DNA from 3 places in the Caulobacter sp. FV2ye17ST genome. Region 1 is predicted to be linked to each of the others. Evidence: predicted binding sites of a transcription regulator. Region 1 holds the regulator's gene; each other region holds the start of a gene.
What was found. Region 1 encodes LexA, which represses DNA repair genes until DNA is damaged. Its sites were predicted from a motif close to ATGTTCNCNANNTGTTCT; they were not measured.
Positions count from the first base shown of each region.

Region 2: ACW17V_RS06840 (ATP-dependent helicase) is a predicted target of LexA. The motif match lies at 3,736-3,753, and genes of this name have one in related genera.
Region 3: uvrA (excinuclease ABC subunit UvrA) is a predicted target of LexA. The motif match lies at 2,099-2,116, and genes of this name have one in related genera.

Region 1 is NZ_CM178727.1:1,935,226-1,943,012, forward strand. It holds gene ACW17V_RS09440 (DEAD/DEAH box helicase) at 1-528, opposite strand, end outside; gene ACW17V_RS09445 (class I SAM-dependent methyltransferase) at 671-1,387, shown strand; gene ACW17V_RS09450 (FAD assembly factor SdhE) at 1,431-1,724, shown strand; gene mfd (transcription-repair coupling factor) at 1,734-5,198, shown strand; gene lexA (transcriptional repressor LexA) at 5,695-6,405, opposite strand; gene ACW17V_RS09465 (hypothetical protein) at 6,550-6,801, shown strand; gene lepB (signal peptidase I) at 6,837-7,640, opposite strand; gene ACW17V_RS09475 (lysophospholipid acyltransferase family protein) at 7,710-7,787, opposite strand, start outside.
Region 2 is NZ_CM178727.1:1,421,943-1,429,729, reverse strand. It holds gene ACW17V_RS06875 (glutathione S-transferase family protein) at 108-695, shown strand; gene ACW17V_RS06870 (DUF6807 family protein) at 692-1,636, shown strand; gene ACW17V_RS06865 (DUF4169 family protein) at 1,639-1,815, shown strand; gene ACW17V_RS06860 (alginate O-acetyltransferase AlgX-related protein) at 1,824-2,864, opposite strand; gene ACW17V_RS06855 (ribbon-helix-helix domain-containing protein) at 3,023-3,271, shown strand; gene ACW17V_RS06850 (hypothetical protein) at 3,232-3,444, opposite strand; gene ACW17V_RS06845 (hypothetical protein) at 3,453-3,644, opposite strand; gene ACW17V_RS06840 (ATP-dependent helicase) at 3,754-6,141, shown strand; gene ACW17V_RS06835 (hypothetical protein) at 7,328-7,777, shown strand.
Region 3 is NZ_CM178727.1:2,976,879-2,984,665, reverse strand. It holds gene uvrA (excinuclease ABC subunit UvrA) at 1-2,020, opposite strand, end outside; gene ACW17V_RS14290 (hypothetical protein) at 2,265-2,432, shown strand; gene ACW17V_RS14285 (ABC-F family ATP-binding cassette domain-containing protein) at 2,567-4,162, shown strand; gene ACW17V_RS14280 (alkene reductase) at 4,274-5,353, shown strand; gene ACW17V_RS14275 (DUF1203 domain-containing protein) at 5,350-5,823, opposite strand; gene ACW17V_RS14270 (DUF1801 domain-containing protein) at 5,938-6,324, shown strand; gene ACW17V_RS14265 (flagellar basal body protein) at 6,321-6,767, opposite strand; gene ACW17V_RS14260 (rod-binding protein) at 6,770-7,090, opposite strand; gene ACW17V_RS14255 (flagellar basal body P-ring protein FlgI) at 7,090-7,787, opposite strand, start outside.

The DNA.
Region 1 (7,787 bases):
CGGCGTCATCTTGAAGATGCGCTCGATGTCCGGGATGAAGCCCATGTCCAGCATGCGGTCGGCTTCGTCGACGACCAGGAACTGCACGCCGGTCATCAGCAGCTTGCCGCGCTCGAAATGGTCGAGCAGGCGGCCGGGGGTGGCGATCAGCACGTCGACGCCGCGATCCAGCTTCTTTTCCTGGTCGCCGAACGAGACGCCACCGATCAGCAGCGCCCACGAGAGCTTGGTGCCCTTGGCGTACTTTTCGAAGCTGGAGGCGACCTGGTCGGCCAGCTCTCGGGTGGGGGCGATGACCAGGGCGCGTGGCATGCGGGCCTTGGCGCGGCCCGTCATCAGCTTGTCGATCAGCGGAAGGGTGAAGGCGGCGGTCTTGCCGGTGCCGGTCTGGGCGATGCCCAGAACGTCCTGCCCGGCGAGAGCGACCGGAATGGCGGCGGCCTGGATGGGGGTGGCGGTTGTGTAGCCGGTGTCTGCGACCGCTTGAAGGGTCGTGGGCGACAGCCCGAGTTCGGAAAATTCTGTCATATCAATCTGGCTGAATTCAGAGCCGCCCGTGTTTGGGCGAACGGGCGGCGCGGATTCGCCTGACCTGCTCCGAAGCTGGGGATAAATAGGCTGAACGGAGGCAAAGTCAATGATGGCAAGCGGTCGAGGGGGCGAGACCAAGATGGACGAAAGCGGCTGGAAGAGCTCCGCAAAAGCTTGGATCGCCGACATGGGCGAGAACGGTGACTTCGGCCGTCAGCATGTGCTCGACAGAGTCATGGCCGAGCGTCTGTCCGGGCTGGGTCGGGGAACAGCCCTAGATGTCGGATGCGGGGAAGGGCGATTCTGCAGGATCCTGCGGGGGCAAGGTTTCGAGACGGTGGGTCTGGATCCGACTGTTGAGCTGCTCGACGCAGCGCGAGCGCGTGACCCGGATGGCCTCTATGTCGAGGGACGCGCGGAAACGCTGGAGTTCGGCGAGGCCAGCTTCGATCTGGTGGTCAGCTATCTGAGTCTGATCGATATCGAGGACGCCCAGGCCGCCATAGCCGAGATGGCGCGGGTGCTTAAGCCGGGCGGGACGTTGCTGGTCGCCAATCTGGCCAGCTTCAAGACCGCCGCCGTCAATGGCGGCTGGCAGCGCGATTGGCTGGGACGCCTGAGCCATTTTGCGATGGACCGCTATCTGGAGACGAGGAGCACCTGGGAAAGCTGGCGCGGGATCTCCATCCGCAACTGGCACAGGCCGCTCAGCGACTACATGCGCTGTTTTTTGACCTCAGGCCTTATCCTCACGCATTTCGATGAGCCCGCCGCGACGGGCGGCGACCCAGCCAAGGCCGACCGCTACAATCGCGCGCCTTGGTACGTGGTCATGGAATGGCGCAAACCGTCCTGAGTGCTGGCGCCGGCCCTTGGGGCGCTCTATATCCGCCAGGCACATGACCATAGATCAAGACTCCCGCCTTCGGCGGCTTCGTTTCCGCGCCTGGCATCGCGGCTTTCGGGAAGCGGACCTCATTCTGGGGCCGTTCGCGGACAACCATGGTCACAAGCTGACCCCGCAGCAGCTGGATACGCTCGAAGCGCTTCTGGAAAATCCGGATCGCGAGATCTACGCCTGGATCGTCGGGCAGGAAGCCACGCCCGCTGAGTTCGAGACGGACGTACTGGCGATGATCCGCGAGTTCCGATTCGAGGCCCATGCGGTCCGCCCGATCGGCGACGGCGCTTAAGAGAGTTTCATGGCCTACGACGCCAAGCAGATCGCCAAGGCCGCCGGCGGCCTGACCCTGGCCGGCGCGCCCGAGGGCTTCGACGCCCTGGTGATGGGCGACATCGCGCGTGCGCGCGGCGGCCTGACCGCCTTCGTGGCCCGCGACACGGCCCGGGCCAACGCCTTCGCCGACGCCCTGAAGTTCTTCGCCCCCGAGATCGAGGTGGTGATCTTTCCGTCGTGGGACTGTCTGCCCTATGACCGCGTCGGCCCCTCGGCCGGCGTCGCGGCCCAGCGCATGGCGACCCTGTCGCGTCTGGCCCGGGGGCTGGGCTCGGCCAAGCCCGCCATCCTGGTGATCGCCGCGCCGGCGCTGCTGCAGCGCGTGCCCGACAAGAGCGTGCTGATGCGCGCTAGCTATTCGGCCAAGGTCGGAAACAGCGTCGATATCAAGGACCTGGAGCGCTATTTCGCGGTCAACGGCTATGTCCGCGCCTCCACCGTTTCCGAGAAGGGCGAGTTCGCGATCCGGGGCGGCGTCATCGACGTCTATCCCTCGGCCGCCGAGGAGCCGGTGCGCCTGGACCTGTTCGGCGACACGCTGGAAAGCATCCGCGCCTTCGATCCCGAGACCCAGCGCTCGACCAAGCAGCTGAAGGAGATCGATCTCCTGCCGGTCAGCGAGGCCCTGCTGGACGCCGACGGCATCTCGCGGTTCCGCCGCGGCTATGTCGCCAAGTTCGGCGCGCCGGGCGACGACGCGCTCTACAACACCGTCAGCGAAGGGGGCCGTCGCGCCGGTCTCGAACACTGGCTGCCGCTGTTCTACGAGCGGATGGCGACCCTGTTCGACTATCTGCCTGCCGGGTCGCTGATCGGCGTCGACCACCAGGCCTCCGAAGCGCGCGACGAGCGCCTGTCGATGATTGAGGACGCCTATCAGGCCCGGGCCAGCGCCGACCGCAAGTCGGCCTATCGTCCGCTGGAGCCGAGCGCGCTCTATCTGACCACCCAGGAGTGGGAAGAGGCGCTCAGCGATCGTCCGCACCGCCAGTTCACGCCGTTCCAGCCTCAAGGGCTGGACGTCATCGACATGGGCGCCAAGCTGGGCCGCGTCTTCGCCGCCGAGCGGGCCCAGGACAGCGTCAATCTGTTCGAGGCCACAGCCGCCCATGCCAGCAAGCTGGCGGCCGAGGGCAAGCGCGTGCTGTTCGCGTCGTGGTCGGAAGGCTCGTCCGAGCGCCTGGGCATGATGCTGGCCGATCACGGCCTGAAGAAGATCCCCTATGCCGGCTACTGGCAGGCCGCCAAGGCCAACGATCCCAAGACCCCGCAGCGCGTGGTCCTTCCGCTGGATCACGGCTTCGAGACCGAGAACCTGGCGGTCATTTCCGAGACCGACATCCTGGGCGACCGCCTAGCCCGGCCGCGCAAGAAGCGCCGCGCCGCCAACTTCCTGGCCGAGGCTTCGGCCCTGACCCAGGGCGATCTGGTCGTCCACATCGACCACGGCATCGGCCGCTATGAGGGCTTGAAGACCCTCGACGTCCAGGGCGCGCCGCACGACTGCCTGGACCTGCTGTATGCCGGTGACAGCAAGCTCTATCTGCCGGTCGAGAACATCGACCTGCTGACCCGCTACGGGACCGACGGCGAGAACGTCCAGCTGGACAAGCTGGGCGGCGCCGCCTGGCAGAGCCGCAAGTCCAAGGCCAAGGAACGCCTGAGGGTCATGGCCGAGGGCCTGATTCAGATCTGCGCGGCGCGCCAGCTGAAGTCCGTCGAGGAGACCGACCCGCCCCATGGCGTGTTCGACGAGTTCTGCGCCCGCTTCCCGTACGAGGAGACCGACGACCAGCTGTCGGCCATCGCTGACGTGCTCAGTGATCTGGGCTCCGGCAAGCCGATGGATCGCCTGATCTGCGGCGACGTCGGCTTCGGCAAGACGGAAGTCGCTCTCCGCGCCGCGTTCGTGGTGGCGATGAGCGGCAAGCAGGTGGCCATCGTCTGCCCGACGACCCTGCTGGCCCGCCAGCACTACAAGACCTTCAAGGACCGCTTCCAGGGCTGGCCGGTCAAGGTCACGCGCCTGTCGCGCCTGGTCACCGGCAAGGAAGCCGCCGAGACCCGCGAGGGCCTGGCCAATGGTCAGCTGGAGATCGTGGTCGGCACCCATGCGGTGCTCAGCAAGCAGGTCTCGTTCAAGGACCTGGGTCTCGTCATCGTCGATGAGGAGCAGCACTTCGGGGTCAAGCACAAGGAGAAGCTGAAAGAGCTTCGCGCCGACGTGCACATGCTGACCCTGACCGCGACGCCGATCCCGCGCACCCTGCAGATGGCGCTGTCGGGCATTCGGGAGATGTCGATCATCGCCACCCCTCCGGTCGATCGCCTGGCGGTGCGCACCTATATCAGCCCGTTCGACCCGGTGACCCTGCGCGAGGCCCTGCTGCGCGAGAAGTATCGCGGCGGCCAAGCCTATTACGTCGTGCCGCGCATCAAGGACCTGGAGGAGATCGAAAAGTTCCTCCGCACCCAGGTGCCCGAGGTCAAATATGTGGTCGGTCACGGCCAGATGGCCCCGACCCAGCTGGAAGACGTGATGACGGCCTTCTATGAGGGCCAGTACGACGTGCTGCTGGCGACCACGATCGTCGAGAGCGGGCTCGACATCCCGTCGGCCAACACCCTGATCGTCCACCGCGCCGACATGTTCGGCCTGGCCCAGCTCTATCAGATCCGCGGCCGGGTCGGCCGCTCCAAGGCCCGCGCCTATGCCTATCTGACCACGCCCAACGAGAAGACCATCACGCTGTCGGCCGAAAAGCGCCTGCAGGTGCTGCAGTCCCTGGACAGCCTGGGGGCCGGCTTCCAGCTGGCCAGCCACGACCTGGACCAGCGCGGCGGCGGCAACCTGCTGGGCGACGAGCAGAGCGGTCATATCAAGGAGATCGGCGTCGAGCTGTACCAGCAGATGCTGGAAGACGCCGTCGCCGAGCTGCGCCAGCGCCAGGGCGCCGAGGCGCTGCTGGAGGATCGCGGCTGGTCGCCGCAGATCAACACCGGCGCGGCCGTGATGATCCCCGACGAATATGTCCCGGACCTCAATGTGCGCCTGTCGCTGTATCGCCGTCTGTCGGAAGCCGAGAAGTCCGCCGACCGCGAAGCCCTGGCCGCCGAACTGATCGACCGCTTCGGCCCGCTGCCGCCCGAGACCGACAGCCTGCTGAAGGTCGTCGCGATCAAGGGCCTCTGCCGTGAAGCCAATGTCGCCAAGATCGACGTCGGGCCCAAGGGCGCGGTGGCCAGCTTCCGAAACGACACCTACGCCAACCCTCTGGGGCTGATGCAGTACGTCGCCAAGAACAGCCTGGTCTGGAAGGTGCGCCCCGACCAGAAGGTGGTGATCAAGGGCGAGTGGGACACCCCGGCGCAGCGGCTGGATGCCGCGGAGAAGATTCTGGGGCACCTGGCGCGGATCGCCAAGGAGTAGGGCGTACTTTCGAAGAAGCCCCTCCGTCGCAGTTGGCGAAGGGGCTTCTTCGAAAGTGTAAGATTTCACTCCTTGATCAAAGTTCCCCAAATTTCAGCGTCATCGCTGAGCTCTTCAACAACGATGTTTACGCTACACCAAATCTCATCCGACGTTCTAGTATAGCGGAATAGACGAGTCTTAACGCGGCCGTCGAAGCTCGAGCGAGAAGTATCGTTGGCGATTTGTATGTAGTCCCCGACGCTCGGGAGCATTGTGAAGCCTTTGTCATCAGTGTCGATGCCAATAATTTCACCGTCGTCCGTAGGGCGTATTGAGCCGCGTGAAAGGTGTTGAAAGTCCACGTGGTAGCGCATTTTGCTTCCCCTTTTTCTAAAGGGGAGTGAAGCACGAAAAGCTCGCCAGGGTCGAGCAAGTGGATTGCAAATCATATCAACGAAAAAGGCCGCCCCGGCATTGCCGGGACGGCCTGAAATCTCCCGCACTTACCCAGCGCCTAGTGGTACCGCCGGATCAGCCCCACCAACTTGCCCTGCACCTCGACCTGATCCGGACCAAAGATCCGCGTCTCGTACTTCGGGTTGGCCGCTTCCAGGGCGATCGAGCCGCCCTTCTTGCGCAGGCGCTTCAGCGTGGCTTCTTCGCCAACCAGCGCCACGACGATCTCGCCGGAGGTGGCGGTGTCGCCCTTCTTGATGATCACATAGTCGCCGTCGAGGATGCCGGCCTCGATCATCGAGTCGCCCTGCACCTCGAGCACATAGTGCTCGCCGCCGCCCAGCATGCTTTCCGGCACCGGCAGGCGGTCGCGTTCGTGCTGGATGGCGTCGATGGGCGTGCCGGCGGCGATCTTGCCCAGGATCGGCAGCTCGCGGCTGTCATTGGCCGGCGCCGACATGGCGCCGCTGCTCGATGGGGTCGCACCGCCACCGCCTTCGACCACCTGCGGCTTGAACGTCCCGCGCCCCTTGGGCGGCGAGGCGGTCGTCGCCTGTTGCGGCAGCTTGACCACTTCCAGCGCCCGAGCGCGGTGGGCCAGGCGGCGAATGAAGCCGCGCTCTTCCAGCGCCGTGATCAGACGGTGGATGCCCGACTTCGATGCGAGGTCCAAAGCCTCTTTCATCTCGTCGAACGACGGCGATACGCCGCTCTCCTTGATGCGTTCGTGGATGAACATCAGCAGCTCGTGCTGCTTGCGCGTGAGCATCTCGACCTCGACGAAGACGCGGAACAAACCGCAAACCTTGCGAATGTTCTCTAGGCGTTCTTCCTTAATGTCAAGTTGACGACCGAGGAACGCGAACGGCTCGACATTCGTTGGTGGCTGACGATTTTCACAGGGGCGTCAGCCATGAGCTTCCAGCAGTTGAATCCGACCATGCCGGTGTCGGTCGAGGGCAAGGGAACCGGATTTGCCTTTGCGGTCATCGACTACGGTCAGGAACATCACCTGATCTGGGTCGTCGCCATCGACGGCACGGGCGAGATCTGGTCGGCGCCCAATCCCAAGGTTCGCGTGCAGTCCAACTGGACCATGGGCCGCAAGATTGCGCCGCCGACCAATGTCGAACCGCTCAGAACGGCGGCCGCCGCGGCGGGTTGAGGCCGGAAGACCCCGAATCGTCCTCGTGATTCGGATCAGGCAACCGGCGCGATCAGGCTTTTGAAAGTGCGGCCCCAGCGCGGTCCCTTGCTGGCGTCCCAGGAAAACAGCACGCGCTCTGCGCGACCGACCAGATTTTCGGCCGGCACAAAGCCCATGCCGGTTCCAGGCGGCAGGTGGCGATCCAGGTCCCTGTTCCAGGCGCAGGCGGCGTCGCCCTGGCGGATCGGACCGGGATCGAAGCGGCTGTCGACAGAGTTGTCGCGATTGTCGCCCATCATGAAATAGCAGCCGGCCGGTACGACATAGACGCCCGTATTGGCCGCCGCCGTGCGCGGCCCCTCGGCGTGGGTGATATAGGTTCGCCCGTTCGGCAGGGTCTCGGCGACCTCTTCGAACACCACTGGATAGCCGTGATCGTTCGTTACCCGCACCCCCAGCGGCTCCTGGCTGACCGGTTTGCCGTTGATCAGGACGACGCCGCCGCGCATCTGGATTTGATCGCCAGGCAGGCCGATCAGGCGCTTGATGATGTCGGTGCGGCCATCACCAGGCTTCTTGAACACCACGATGTCGCCGCGCTCGGGGGCGTGGCCGAGGAGCCGGCCATGACCGACAGGGGGGCTGAACGGGATGGAGTGGCGGCTCCAGCCATAGGCGTATTTGGCGACCAGAATCCGGTCGCCGACCTCGAGGGTGGGCTCCATCGAGCCGGACGGGATCATGAAGGGCTGGGCTAGCACCGTGCGCGGCACCAGCAGGATGACCACGGTCAGGGCGACGAAGCGCGCCCAGTCGAGGGCCTCGGCCAGGAAGGTCGTGTTGCGCCGCGAGTCCATGATCACCCCTGTGGCTGAGATCGGTCTCAGAATGCACGGCGGAGCTTGGCCAAATCGTGGCGGGGCGTCCTAGAGCGCGGTCGCCCGTTCTGGATGCCTGGGGGTGCAGTCACGATAGAAGGCGGTCAGGGGCGCCATGTCCCTGTC
Region 2 (7,787 bases), 510 kb from region 1:
AACGCCCTTGGTGCTTCTCGAACGGGCGACGCTCCAGCCAGGTTTCCCGCCAGCTTGCCCAAGCGATCCGTTCCGGTTACGTTCGCGTCCAGATTGCGGAGAAATCGATGCTCACCCTGTTCCATGCCCCTCGCTCGCGCTCGACACGCTTCCTGTGGCTGCTGGAGGAACTGGGAGCGACCTACGAGATCAGGACCGTCGACATCTATCGCTCGGTGTCCGGCACGGGCGCGCGTGACCCGGCCAATCCCCATCCCCACGGTCAAGTGCCGGCCCTGCTCGACGACGGCGTGCTGATTACCGAGTCCGCCGCCATCGCGCTCTATCTGACCGACAAGTTCCCGGCCAACGGCCTGGGTCCGCAGGTGGGCTCCCCCTTGCGGGGCCCCTATCTCAGCTGGCTGGCCTACTATGCCGGCGTGCTCGAACCCGCGGTCGTCAATCTGTGGAAGCAGCGGCAGGACGACGAGGACAAGGCGACCTATCAGGCGCTGGACGATCGGTTGCGGACCACGCTGGAAAAGTCGCCCTGGCTGCTGGGCGACGACTTCTCGGCGGCCGACATGCTGTTTATCAGTTTGTTGCAGTTCGCCCGCCAGATGTTGCCGCCGCACGCGGTCTATGACGACTGGCTGGCGCGCGCCAACGCCCGCCCTGCCCTGGCGCGAGCCCTTGCCAAGGACGACAGCCAATGATCCGCTGCTCGCCCATCCTCGCCCTGGCCGGCCTGCTGGCCCTGTCGACGCCGGCGGCTGTGGCGCACGCCGACCCCGCGATCGGCGCCCGGGTCGACGCGGTGCTGGCGGACGATGCGGTCACCATCACCGAAGCCGGCAAGACCGTGCTGGTCTATCGGACCAAGCCGCTGGATCCGGCCACCGAGCCGGGCCGACTGAACTATGTGCACCCGCTGTACGCGCCGGACGGCACGGTCCTGACCGAGGACAAGCCTGCCGACCATCTCCATCAGCGCGGCGCCTTCTGGAGCTGGCACCAGGTGCTGGTGAACGGCAAGTCCGTCGCCGACGGCTGGTTCATGAAGGGATTGACCTTCCACGTGCGGGAAAAGCGCTTCAAGGGCGACGCCCAGGGCGGTGGAACCCTGACCGTCAATGCCGACTGGATCGTCACGTCCGGTCCCGAACTGGACTATGTGGCGCGGGAAACGACCAAGGTCAGGGTCTATCCGCTGAAGGACGGCGCGCGGCGCATCGACTTCGACACCCTGATCACCGCGCGGGTCGACGCCCTTGGCCTGGGCGGCAGCGACGACGCCAAGGGCTATGGCGGCTTTTCCTTGCGGCTGGTGCGCCCCGACAGACTGACCTTCGCTTCGGGCGGCAAGACCGTCACGCCGACCGATACGGCGCTTGAAGCGGGCGCCTCCATGGGCTTTGCCTGGCCCGCCGAGACCGGCTCTCCGGCCTGGACCGTGGGCCTGACCTGCAAGGCCAATGAGCAGCCGATCAAGCGCTGGATCCTGCGCAGATCGCTGTCGATGCAGAACTGCGTCTTCCCCGGCCGCGCGCCGTTCGTGCTCAAGAAGGACGAAACCCTGCGCCTCCGCGAGACCCTGATCATCCGGCCCGCCACGCCGGCCAAGGGACCGTCCGCGCCCAAGACCGAAAAGCCCTGACCATGGCCGAGATCCTCAATCTGAACCGGGCTCGCAAGGCCAAGGCTAAAGTCGAAGACAAGACCCGCGCTGCGGAGAACCGCGCAAAATTCGGTCGCGCCAAGGCCGACAAGGCTCTGGACGCCGCCCGCGCCGATAGGCTGCGCCGCGACCTGGACGGCGCCAAGCGCGAAGACTGAGCTGAGCCCTACGCCACTATGCGGTTGATCGCCTTGGAGCGCGGATAGGACGCCAGAAACCGTTCGGCGACGAAGTGCAGGATGACGTCTGGCTGCTCGCTGTCGATCAGATCACCGATCACGTCGCCATCATGCCAGACGAACACCGACCGCGAGAAATGATGCGCCAGCAGCTCCACGCTGAGGGTCGCGGTGGAATCGCGGAAGATCAGCGCGGTGGGCAGGCTCTTGTCATCCTGCTCCATGATCACGGTCTCGCGCCCGCCGCCGCCGGGCATGAACCCCTCCGGCGTGCGAACCTGCCGCGCCCGTTTGCGCGCCGCTGGCAGGGTATGGGAGATCACCAGTTCCAGCATGTTGCCGACCCGGGCCAGTGAGGCGTCGACCTCGAACGCGTCTTTCGCCGCCTCGGGCAGTTGGATCAGCACGTCGCCCTCCATGCCGGCAATGAAATGCTGCAGCTGGTTGAAGGTCAGAGGCTCTCCCACCGGCGCGCCGCGGGCCTGCAGCGCCAGGATCGCCTCGCGATAGAGGTGATAGGCGCCCGTCCAGTTGACGTGGGTGTCGCCCCGGAAGAACAGCACGCCCAGGCGCTTGAGGGCCTCGAAGCGGTCCGCCAGATAGTGCACGATATCGGGACGCATCCGCGCCATGGCCGTGGCCGGCCTGTCGTCAAAAGGCGGGATCCTATCAAGCCCGGCAGGCAGGTAGTCACGATAGACGATGCTTTTCTCGGGGCAGATGAGCATTTGGTAGTAGCGCCCCGACAGCCGCTCGGCGCGTTCGTCCAAGATCCTGCGGACGGCGGCCCGCTCGTCGTCCGACCAGCGCTTCAGGCCCAGCTGCCAGCTCAGGAAATCATTGGTGTCGTTGATCAGAAACACCCAGCCGCCGGCGGCCGCCAGACCCTTGGCCCCGTTCTGGATCGCCTTCAGGCCAGCAAGAATGTCGGACGGGGTCGCGACAGACTCTTGCGGCTGCGGCTGCGGCTGCGGCTGATGCGGCGTGGCGTCTTCAGCCGGCTTAGGGCGCCCAAACTGAAATCGCATGTTTCGTCACTCCCGAACGTCCAACGCTAGAGGTTGAGTCGTATAAGATCAATCAGCGGCCCGCAGTGTCGTCTGGCTCGCGCGCGGCTCACGGTCTACCGAAATAATGATATCGCGTCCTTCAGAGCAGGGGCCGCAACAGGAGGCTATCGGCCGGCATGAGCAGTCTCAAGAAGCGGTCGGTGAACCTGGCGGGCCACGCCACCTCGCTCGCGCTGGAGCCCGAGTTCTGGGCCGCACTGGAGCGCGCCGCGAACGACGATGCGCTGAGCCTGGCGGCGCTGATCCAGTCGATCGACACCGGCCGGGGCGAACGCCCGCTGGCCTCGGCGTGCCGGGTCTTCGCCCTGCGGCGCGCAGCCGCCCATCAACCGGGACGCGGCGAGGTCGGCAACGGCGACGGCTGAGGATTCGGCATCGACCGCGACGGCGCCGAGGGCGCGCGAAACTGCAGGTCGGACGGCACGGTGACCGCGCCGCCCAGACTCCAGGCCATCCACAGGGTCAGGGCCACCACGAACACGACCAGACCGGCCAGCCAGCCGCCGTAGCGGTCATGATTGGGGCGCGCGTGCTTCATGGCCGGTCTCAACTGCCCGGCGGCTTGGGCGCGTCCGGAAGCTGGGGCGCCGAGGCCGACACATTGACGTCGATCGACTTCTTCTGGGTGAAGCCGCCGGAATAGACGACGAAGGCGATGATCGCGACGATCACGACCAGTCCTCCGACGATGAACGCCAGACCGGCGTTGCCGCCGCTGTTGCTTGCGCCTTCGGCCATGTGAGCCTCCCGTGATTGATGTGTCGGATCAACGACCCCCGAGGCCGCAGGTTCCGCAATCGCCGCCTTGGGGGCTTAAGCCCGCCACGGTCTGTGCTACATATGTTCCATGTCTTCAGACTTCGACTCGACCTTTCCCGGCGACCTCCCCTCCCCGCGCATCTCCGACCTGGCCCGCCCCCGCGGCCCCGGCGGCGACCCCGGCTATCTGGAGGGGCTGAACCCCGAGCAGCGCGCGGCGGTCGAGACCACCGAGGGGCCTGTCCTGGTCCTGGCCGGGGCCGGCACCGGCAAGACCCGTGTTCTGACCACCCGCCTGGCCCACATCCTGTCGACCGGCCGCGCCCGTCCGTGGGAGCTGCTGGCCGTCACCTTCACCAACAAGGCCGCCCGCGAGATGCGCGAGCGGATCACCCACATCATCGGCGCCGAGGCCGAGGGCCTGCGCTGGCTGGGCACCTTCCACTCGGTGGCCGCCCAGATCCTGCGCCGCCACGCCGAACTGCTGGGCCTGAAGTCCAGCTACACCATCATCGACAACGACGATCAGGAACGGCTGCTCAAGCAGCTGATCGAGGCCGAAAACGTCGACGCCAAGCGCTGGACGCCCAAGATCCTGGCGGGGATGATCGACAACTGGAAGAACAAGGGCTGGACGCCAGACCGCGTGCCCCCGGCCGAGGGCGGCGAGTTCGCCAATGGCAAGGGCGTCACCCTGTATCGTCAGTACCAGGAGCGTCTGCGCATCCTGAACGCCTGCGATTTCGGCGACCTGCTGCTGCACAACATCACCCTGTTCACCAGCCACCCCGACGTGCTGGCCGACTACCAGACGCGCTTCAAATACGTGATGGTCGACGAGTACCAGGACACCAACATCGCCCAGTATCTGTGGCTGCGGCTGCTGGCCCAGGGCCGGCAGAACGTGTGCTGCGTGGGCGACGATGACCAGTCGATCTATGGCTGGCGCGGGGCCGAGGTCGACAACATCCTGCGGTTCGAGCGCGACTTCCCAGGCGCCAAGGTGGTTCGGCTGGAGCGAAATTATCGGTCCACGGAACATATCCTGGCCGCAGCCTCGGGTCTGATCACCGCCAACAAGGACCGGCTGGGCAAGACCCTGTGGACCGAGGCGATGGGCGGCGAGAAGGTCAAGGTCAGCGGCGTCTGGGACGGCGAGGCCGAAAGCCGGATGGTCGCCGACGAGATCGAGAAGGCCAAGCGGGCCGGCCGAAAGTACAGCCACATGGCCATTCTGGTCCGGGCCTCCTTCCAGATGCGCGCCTTCGAAGAGCGCTTCGTGATGCTGCAGATCCCCTACAAGGTGGTCGGCGGCCCGCGCTTCTTCGAACGGGCGGAAATCCGCGACGCCCACGCCTATCTGCGCCTGATCCAGTCGCCCGATGACGACCTGGCCTTCGAGCGCATCGTCAATACGCCCAAGCGCGGCATCGGCGACACCTCGGTGCAGAAGCTGCTGCATATCGCCCGGGCCGAGAGCCTGTCGGCGGTGGAGTCGGCCCGCGTCCTGGTCAGCAGCGACGAACTGCCGGCCCGCACCCGCACGGCGCTGAGCAATTTCCTGCGCGATCTGGATCGCTGGCGGGCTTTGGCCGCCACCACGCCGCACCAGCGGGTGCTGGAGGCGGTGCTGGAAGAGAGCGGCTATACCGACGCCCTGCGCCTCGACAAGGGCCCCACCAGCCAGACGCGGCTGGAAAACCTGAAAGAGCTCGTCCAGTCGATGAGCGCCTTCGACACCCTGGAAAGCTATCTGGAACACGTGTCGCTGGTCATGGACCTGGACAAGGGCGCCGGCGACGACGCGGTCTGGGTCATGACCCTGCACTCGGCCAAGGGCCTGGAGTTCCCACTGGTCTTCCTGCCCGGCTGGGAGGAAGGCGTCTTCCCCAGCCAGCGCAGCATGGACGACAAGGGGACCAAGGGCCTCGAGGAAGAACGGCGCCTGGCCTATGTGGGCATCACCCGGGCCCGCGAGGAGGCCCGGATCAGCTTCGTGGCCAACCGGCAGGTCTATGGCCGCTGGACCAGCCAGCTGCCCAGCCGCTTCGTCGACGAACTGCCCCTGGCCCATGTCGAGGCGGCGTCCGAAACCGGCTATTATGGCGGCGGTCCAGGCATGCAGCAGACGGCGGCCTCGCGCTGGGACGATACAGGCGCCAATGCGTCGTTCGGCGGTTCCGGCTATGCCAGCCCCGGCTGGAAACGCGCCCAGGACCGCATGGCCGGCGGCAATTCCTGGAGCAATCCCCGCACCGGCGGCTCGGGCGGGCGCTCGGCCCCAATCGAGGGCGAGGGCCGGCTGGTGGCCGTCTCCGCGCCGTCCAAGGCCAGCGCCTATCAGCGCGGCGACCGGGTGTTCCACGTCAAGTTCGGCTACGGCAAGGTCTCGGCCGTCGAGGGCAACAAGCTGTCGGTGGCCTTCGACAAGGCCGGCGACAAGAAGGTCATCGACAGCTTCGTCGAGAAGGCGTGACACCGTCTTCTCCTCTGCTCCCTTCCCGTCGGCGGATGGGGGAAGGGTTGGGGATGGGGGTGAAAGACTGTCGGGGTGCGGCTCGGCCTGTGTGAAATCGTCCGGCGGTGTCACCCCCATCCCCGCCCTTCCCCCATCGATGGGGAAGGGAGAAGACACGGCTTCTCAGCCTCACGCGGCATCAGCCACTGAGCTAGTCGGGGAGGCGCGAAGCGGCCGGGGCGACCCCGGATGACCGTGATGTGTTTTGTGCGTTTCGGCTCGACCTGTCCGCTTCGCAGAAGCTGTTCTTGCGTGAGGATTGGGCCAAGCGAGCGTCTTTCAGCTCTGATACCCAAGAGCCCCCGTACGGGCGCGCATCCCGTCGATCGGCTAACCGTCTCGACGCCGACGATGCGCGATAGGCGGGTTTACGATCCCTCGCCCTCTTCGACCCGCGCTCACCCGGCCGACGAGCCACTCAGCGTTTGGTCCGTCCTTCTGAGACAGCCCGCACACCTCGACCCGCCTTCCAGGGCGTCGCGGCCCCGCTCAGCTCCATCCCCATCGCCGCTTTGGGCCGGTACCACGCGCCCTCCCCTTGCGACGGGGACAGCTATGATTATGCGGGAGGTTTGAGCTCCGAGGATTGGCGCGATCAACTATTTTACAGTGCGTTGATTGGGCTGGAGTTTGTTTCGGAAAGTACGGGGATAAACTGCGCGCTATCCCCATTCCCCACCCCTCTCCCAGAGGGAGAGGGAGGGACCCACGCTTGCGTGGGAGGGTGAGGGGTTACACCGTCAGCCGTCCTGGCGCCCGAAGGCCCTGCCCTGTCCGGAAGGGCTACGCAAACCCCTCATCCTCCCACGCCTGCGGCGCGGGGCCCTCCTTCTCCCTCTGGGAGAAGGTTTCAATCCGGCGTCCCGCCCCGCCTTCGCGCCGAAGGGAGCCATCCTTAAATCTCACGGCGAGACGATCGCCGGACGGGCGGGAATATCTGCTTCCGACCCATTGCGGACCTTTTGAATCCCTCTCTCATAGAGAGAGAGGGGTTCCGAGGGCCGATAGCCACCCTCCTCGGCCAGTCGAAAGGACCACTCTTTCGACGGTGACAACGGCCGAAGCCCAGCCCCAACCAACACACGCCCGACAGGATTTCTCGCCTCCCCATCGAACGGAACCGCGCGCCAGACGCTATCGGTGCATGGACATCGATCTGACGCCCCTGAAGACCTTCGCCGCCTCGCGGCCGGTGCTGTATGGCGCACCGCTGGCGGCTGTGCTGGGCGTGGTTCTGGGACTGGTGTTTCAGGTCGGCTCCCAGACCGAAGCCTTGGTCGAGAGCCGCCCGATCAACCGCGCCGCACTGGAAGACGCCGCCCTGCCGATCTCATGGCCGGCGGGCAAGGTTCCGGACTATGTGATCGGGACCGATTTCCTGGCGGAGGCCAGGCCCCGCGAGATCCACCAGCCGCGCTACGAGGTCGAGGCAGTCTATCCAGCTTCCGACGACGCCCCGGCCGAGCCCGAGCCGCCGACGGTGATCGCCGCCCGCCCCGCGCGCGAGGAGACCCGCTGGGCGTCCACCCAGGGCGACATCATGGACATTCGCCTGCCCGAGGATGAGCCCGCCCGGCCGACTTTGCTGAACTAGGCGACCTCAA
Region 3 (7,787 bases), 1.0 Mb from region 1:
TGTTCAGGCGACGGGCGGCGGCCTTGTAGAGGGTCTCGATGGTGAAGGTCGACTTGCCGCCGCCGGACACGCCCGTGATGCAGGTGAAGGTTCCGACCGGGATCTCGCCGGTCACGCCCTTGAGGTTGTTGCCGGTGGCGCCGATGACGCGCAGCATCTTCTTCTTGTTGATCGGCCGGCGCTCTTCCGGGACCTCGATCTCGCGGGCGCCGGTCAGGTACATGCCGGTGATGCTGTTGGGGTTGGCCATGATGTCGGCCGGCTTGCCCTCGGCGACGATCTCGCCGCCGTGCACGCCGGCGGCCGGACCCATGTCGATCACATAGTCGGCGGTGAGGATGGCTTCCTCGTCGTGCTCGACGACCAGCACCGAATTGCCCAGATCCCGCAGGCCCTGCAGCGACTGCAGCAGCCGGGTGTTGTCGCGCTGGTGCAGGCCGATCGACGGCTCGTCCAGCACGTAGAGCACGCCGGTCAGACCCGAACCGATCTGGCTGGCCAGGCGGATACGCTGGCTCTCGCCGCCCGACAGGGTGCCCGAGCCGCGTGAGAGGTTCAGATAGTCCAGACCGACATCGACCAGGAACCGCAGGCGATCATTGATCTCCTTCAGGATCCGCCGGGCGATCTCCATCTGCTTGTCGCTGAACTGGGCCTCCAGGCCGGCGAACCAGTCCTTGGCCGGACGGATGGCCAGCATCGAGACCTGGGCGATGTCCATGCCGGCGATCTTGACCGCCAGGGCCTCGGGCTTCAGGCGCTTGCCGTGGCAGACCTCGCACGGCGTGTCGGACTGGTAGCGGCCCAGCTCCTCGCGAACCCAGCTGCTGTCGGTCTCGCGCCAGCGACGTTCGAGGTTCGGCAACACGCCCTCGAAGGGCTTGGCGACCTCGTATTTGCGGGCGTTGTCGTCATAGGTGAACTTGATCTTCTCACCCTTGGACCCGAACAGCACGATGTCGCGGGCGCTGGGGGCCAGCTTGTGCCAGGGCTCGTCCATCGAGAAGCCGTAGTGGCGGGCCAGGGCCTGCAGGGTCTGGGTGTAGAGCGGCGAGGGGCCCTTGGCCCAGGGCGCGACGGCGCCCTTGTGCAGGCTCTTGTCCTTGTCCGGAATGACCATGTCGGCGTCGAAGGCCAGCTTGGCCCCCAGGCCGTCACAGGCCGGACAGGCGCCCGCCGGATTGTTGAACGAGAACAGGCGCGGCTCGATCTCGGCGATCGTGAACCCGCTGACCGGGCAGGCGAAGCGTTCCGAGAACAGCAGCCGCTTGGGCTCCTTCTCGCCCTCGTCGATCGTCGCCCATTCGGCGACGGCCAGACCGTCGGCCAGGCGCAGGGCCTGCTCGATGGAGTCGGCCAGCCGCTGCTCCATGTCGGGCTTGGTGACGATGCGGTCCACGACCACGTCGATGTCGTGCTTGAACTTCTTGTCGAGGGCCGGGGCGTCCTCGATCGGATAGTATTCGCCGTCGATCTTCAGCCGCTGGAAGCCGGCCTTCTGCCACTCGGCGATCTCCTTCTTGTACTCGCCCTTGCGGTCGCGAACGACCGGGGCCAGCAGATAGAGACGCGTGCCCTCGGGCAGGACGGTGATCTTGTCGACCATCTGGCTGATGGTCTGGCTTTCGATAGGCAGGCCGGTCGCGGGCGAATAGGGAATGCCGACCCGCGCCCACAGCAGGCGCATGTAGTCGTGGATCTCGGTGACCGTGCCGACGGTCGAGCGCGGATTGCGGCTGGTGGTCTTCTGCTCGATCGAGATGGCCGGCGACAGGCCCTCGATCAGGTCGACGTCCGGCTTGCTCATCAGTTCCAGGAACTGACGCGCATAGGCCGACAGGCTCTCGACGTAGCGACGCTGGCCCTCGGCATAGATGGTGTCGAACGCCAGCGAGCTCTTGCCCGAGCCCGACAGGCCGGTCAGCACCACCAGTTCGCCGCGCGGGATGTCGACGCTGACGTTCTTCAGATTGTGCTCACGCGCGCCACGCACGCGGATGAAGTTCAGTTGTTCAGCCATGTTTTCCGGAACGCAGAGAGCCGCAGGGAGGGTGCAGCGCAGCGGCTATATGTAGGGTTCGATCCGGGAATTAACACAAGAACAAGATGCGAACAAATGTCGCGGCGCGGAAGCTGCGCCGCCTGCTGACAGTGGGTGTCAGCAGGGCCGTGGCGGCAGGGGTTTGGTTTCCGCGCCTTAACCGCCTTTGAAAGCTCCATCTTCAGCACTGTCTGGCTCAATGGCTGCAGAAACGGAGCGCATCATGAGCAAGGCCGCCAAGCCCGCGAAGACTGACAAGCAGGAACAGGGCAAGCAGGCGATCCGCGATGCCCAGGGCGTCAAGCCGCGCAACCCGGTCGTCGACTTCATGGTGTTCATCGGCGGCGTGGGCTCGCTGATCTATGTGTTCAACACCATCGCGCCGAACTAGGCGCGTCCCGGCCCAGCTTGCCGAACGCCGTTTGTCGGCGTAAATCGGCCGCCTTCGATTATTGATGGAGGCTCCCATGATCAGCGCGACGGAAGACCTGTTCGTCCTTCCCGTTCCCCTGACCGTGAGCCCCCATGTCAGCCTTCATCACGCTGGACTCCGTCGCCGCCGCCACGCCTGACGGCCGCCGCCTCTTCGAAAACCTGACCCTCTCGATCGGGACCGAGCGCATCGGCCTGGTCGGCCGCAACGGCGTGGGCAAGTCGAGCCTGCTGGCCATCCTGGCCGGCTTGAGACCGCCCGCCGCCGGGGCCGTGACCCGCGTCGGCAGTGTCGCCCTGCTGGACCAGACGCCCGACCTGTCGACCGATGACCGGCTCGTCGCCCTGCTGGGCGTCGCGGCCGCGTGGGACCGTCTGAGCCGGATCGAGGCGGGGGAGGGCGACGAAGCCGACCTGTCCGAAGCCGACTGGGACCTGCCCGGCCGCATCGCCCAGGCCCTGGGCGACGTGGGTCTGCCCGACCTTGACCCCCAGCGCCCGGCGCGGTCGCTGTCGGGTGGCCAGGCCACCCGCGCGGCCCTGGCCCGGCTGCTGATCGCCCGGCCTGATGTGCTGTTGCTGGACGAGCCGACCAACAATCTGGATGCGCCGGCCCGGGATCTGGTGGGGCGGGTGCTGGCGCGCTGGAAGGGCGGGGCGGTGGTGGTCAGCCACGACCGGTCGCTGCTGCGCGGCATGGATCGCATTGTCGAGCTGTCATCGCTGGGCGCGCGATCCTATGGCGGCGGCTACGATCAGTTCGTCGCGCGCAAGGCCGAGGAGGCGGCCGCCGCCGAACGCGACCTCGACCACGCAGAGCGCGAGACCCGGCGCGTGGCGCGTGAAGCCCAGGTCGCCCGCGAGCGCAAGGATCGCCGCGATGCGGCCGGTCGGAAGTTCGCCGCCAAGCGCTCGGAGCCCAAAATCCTGCTGGGGGCCATGGCCGAGCGCGCGGAACTCAGCGGCGCGCGCGAGGGCAAGCTGGCCCAGCGTCTGGCGGCCGACGCCGCCGAGGCCAGGGCTTCGGCTGAGGCCCGGGTCGAGCGGATGAAGACCCTGGCCTTTGACCTGCCGCCGACGCACCTGCCGCCGGGCAAGACGGTGCTGGATTTCGATGCGGTGTCGTTCGCCTGGCCGGACGGGGCGGCGGTGCTCTCGGGCCTGTCGTTCCAGATCATCGGGTCCGAGCGCGTCGCCGTGGTGGGGCCCAACGGCGCGGGCAAGACCACCTTGATCCGGCTGGCGACCGGCGATCTGGCGCCCACCTGCGGCGAGATCCGGCGCGGCGTGGCTGCCGCCCTGCTCGACCAGCGGGCGGCGTTGCTGGCCGACGACCAGACCATTCTGGAGAACTTTCGCCGGCTCAACCCGGCCGCCTCGGTCAATGACGCCCACGCGGCCCTGGCGCGGTTCCTGTTCCGCAACACCGCCGCCCACCAGCTGGCTGGAACGCTGAGCGGCGGCGAGCGCCTGCGCGCGGCCCTGGCCTGCGTGCTGTGCGCCGAAACGCCGTCGCAGCTGCTGATCCTGGATGAGCCCACCAACCATCTGGACCTGGCCTCGATCGAGGCCATCGAAGCGGCGCTGGCGGGCTATGACGGGGCGCTGCTGGTGGTCAGCCATGACGCTGATTTCCTCGACGCGATCGGCGCGGAGCGGCGGATCGACCTGGGCGCGTCCAGTTTTTGACAGGGCAGGCTCAGGAGAATTGCACGCCCGGCTGGTTGTTTTGCTGCGGTGCGGCGCCACATCAGGCACTGGCGCCGCCAAGCGGCGCCGTATCCATTGAGGACGGCCTTCATGCCCACGCTTTTCGACCCGTTGCGCCTTGGCGACCTGGACCTGCCCAACCGCGTGATCATGGCGCCGCTGACGCGCCTGCGCGCCGGCCCGACCCAGATCCCCAACGCGATGATGGCCGAGTATTACGCCCAGCGCGCCAGCGCCGGCCTGATCATCTCGGAAGGCGTGCCGGTCTCGCCCCAGGGCGTCGGCTATGCCGGCGTGCCCGGCATCTGGTCGCAGGCGCAGGTCGAGGGCTGGAAGCAAATCACCCGCGCCGTGCATGACAAGGGCGGCCGCATCTTCATGCAGATCTGGCATGTGGGCCGGATCTCCGATCCCTCGCTGCTGAACGGCGAGACGCCGGTCGGCCCCAGCCCCATCGCGGCCAAGGGCCATGTCAGCCTGCTGCGTCCCGAGCGTCCCTATGCGACGCCCCGTCCGCTGACCACCGAAGAGGTCAAGGGCGTGGTCGAGGACTTCCGGAAGGGCGCGCAGAACGCCAAGGACGCGGGTTTCGACGGCGTGGAGCTGCACGGCGCCAATGGCTATCTGCTCGACCAGTTCCTGCAGGACGGCTCCAACCAGCGCACGGACGACTACGGCGGTCCGATCGAGAACCGCGCCCGCCTGCTGCTGGAAGCCACCGACGCGGCGATCTCGGTGTTCGGCCCGGGCCGCGTGGGCGTCCATCTGGCCCCGCGCGCCGACTCTCATGCCATGGGCGATAGCGATCTGGCGGCCACGTTCGGCTATGTTGCCGCCGAGCTGGGCAAGCGCGGCATCGCCTTCATCTGCGCCCGCGAATACCAGGGCGATGACAGCCTGGGCGTGGCGCTGAAGGCGGCGTTCGGCGGCGTCTATATCGCCAACGAGAAGTTCACCGGCGAAACCGCCAATGCGGCGGTGCAGGCCGGCCAGTACGACGCCATCGCCTTCGGCAAGGCCTATATCGCCAACCCCGACCTGGTCGAGCGCCTGCGGATCGGGGCCGCGCTGAACGCGCCGGTTCCGTCGACCTTCTACGGCCCCGACGCGCGTGGCTACACCGACTATCCGGCCCTCGACGACGTCGTCGCCGAAGCGGTCGCGGGCTAGGTCCCAGCGCGGTCTATCCGCGCCACGAAGCAGCCATGGGCGGCATTGTGAGCGTGCAGATAGGCCGCGCCAGGAACGGCCAGCTGCCGCTCCATGGCGTCTTCAAGGGCATCGCCAGTCGCCACCTCTGCGGCCAGCAGCAGCCCGTCATCGCTGAAGGCGCGCAGGGCGATGGGGCGGCCGCGCATTGCCGAAGGGATGGTGTCGCGGCCGGTCCAGGTCTCGACGGCGGCCTCGCTGACATAGATGGCGTAGGCCGACCGATACGGCGTGTCGGCCGGCTGGTGCTGGTGATTCAGCAGCAGCACGGTCTCGCCCGGTTCGGCGTCGCGCAGGCCGATCCGGCAGGGAAAGCCGGGCTTTGCCGTGGCGACGCGGCGGATGACCCCGCGCGCGGCGAGGGCCTCGGTGTCGAGGGCGAACAGGGGGCGGAAGTCTTCGACCGGCAGGCCGGAAATCGTGAAGGACATGGGGCGTCTCCAGAGGGCTGAACCAATGGCGCCTTCATGCCCCGGCCGCCGCCGGAGGCTCCACCCGATGCTTGCGGTCTGTTAGGCTGACGTCACGCGAAGCGGGGGTGAGGCGTGGCGAAGAAATCCGTATCCGTCGAAGATTATCTGGCGACGCTGGATTCGCCGGTTCGGGCGGACGTCGACGTCCTGCGCGCCATCGTGCTGAGCGGGCATCCCGGCCTGACCGAGGAGATCAAGTGGAACGCGCCCAGCTTCGCCCATGACGGCCAGGATCGCGTCACCCTGGGTCTGGACGGGAAGGGCGGATACCGGATCGTGCTCCATCGCGGCGCCAAGCCGCTGGATACCGCCGGCTTCCATTTCGACGACGAGGCGAAGCTGGCCAAATGGCCGACCCCGGACCGGGGCGTCGTCGCCTTGAAGGATCTGGCGGAGATCAACGCCAGGGGCGCGGCGATCTCACAGCTGATCGCCCGCTGGGTCGAAGCGACCCGCTAGGCCTTCTTGTTCAGCGTGATGGCGGTGCCGCTGGAGACCGGATTGTTCATCCGCGCGCCGGCGCCATAGCCCGAGGCGGGCGCGCGCTGGTTGGCGATCTCTTCGGCCACGGCCTTGACCAGGCCTTCGGTCACCGTGCGGGCGGCGTTCAGGGCGCGCGCCTGGCGGGCCAGGACGGCGTCGAAGGCCTCGGTGGCGCGCACCAGGCGCTGGCGCAGGGCGGCGTCGGCGCTGGAGATCAGGGCGATGTTGGCGCGCACCCGCGCGGACTCATGCCGATAGAGATTGGCCAGCTTGGCCGTCTCCTCGACATATTGCGCCGCGTCCTGCGGACGGCGGGCTTCGAAGGCCGTGGCCTCCTTGGCGATCAGGTCGGTCAGGCGCTCGGTCAGGATGACCAGCTGGTCGACGCGGTCGTTTGAATCGTGTGCGGCGAGGGCCATGACTAGTCCTTCAACCCTTGAAGCTTGAGCATTTCACGCTGGACGGTGCTGGCCAGACCGACGCCGCCGGCCTTGGAGACTTCCTTGGCCATGGACTCGGTCAGCAGCGACTTGAACATTTCCTCGCCCTGGCCGCCGCCGAACGGTTCGGCGGTTTTCACGCCCGCGAACATCGACTGCATCATCACCGACAGGAACGACGCCTCGAACTTCTGGGACGTCTCCTTAATCTGGCCGCGCTTCAGCATTTCGGCGCCCGAGGCGGGGCCGGCCGAGGCCTGGAGTCCGGTGACCGGCGGTGTCGTGAGGGTCAGGGCGCTCATCACATCACCTCGATATCGGCTTGCAGGGCCCCGGCGGCCTTAACCGCCTGCAGGATCGAGATCATGTCGCGCGGGGTGACGCCCAGCGCGTTGAGACCGCCGACCAGGCTTTTCAGCGAAGCGCCGGCGTTGAGGGTGATCAGCTGCTTGCCCTTTTCCTCCTCGACCTTGACCGCCGACTGCGGGACGACCGTGGTCTGGCCCTGGCTGAAGGGGGCGGGCTGGCTGACGGCCGGGGTTTCCTGGACCGAGATGGTCAGGTTGCCCTGGGCGATGGCCACCTGGCTGATGCGGACGTCGTCGCCCATGACGATGACGCCGGCCACCTCGTCGATGATCACCTTGGCCGGGCCGTCGGGCTCGACCTGCAGGTTCTCGATGGCGGTGATGAAGCTGATCATGTCCATGCCGGCCGGCGGGCGCACGGCGACGATGGTGGGGTTCTGGGCCTGGGCGCTGCGGGGGAACTGGCCGTTGATCACGTCGGCGATGCGGCGCGAGGTGGTGAAGTCGGGGTTGCGCAGGGTCATGCGCAGCTCGCCCATATTGACCATCTGGAAGCCGGTTTCCCGCTCGATGATGCCGCCGGCGGCGATCCGGCCGGCCGTGGGCACGCCCTTGGAGACCGAGCTGCCCGAGGCGCCGCCGGCCGAGACCGCTCCGGTCTGAACGCTGCCCTGCGCCACGGCATAGGTCT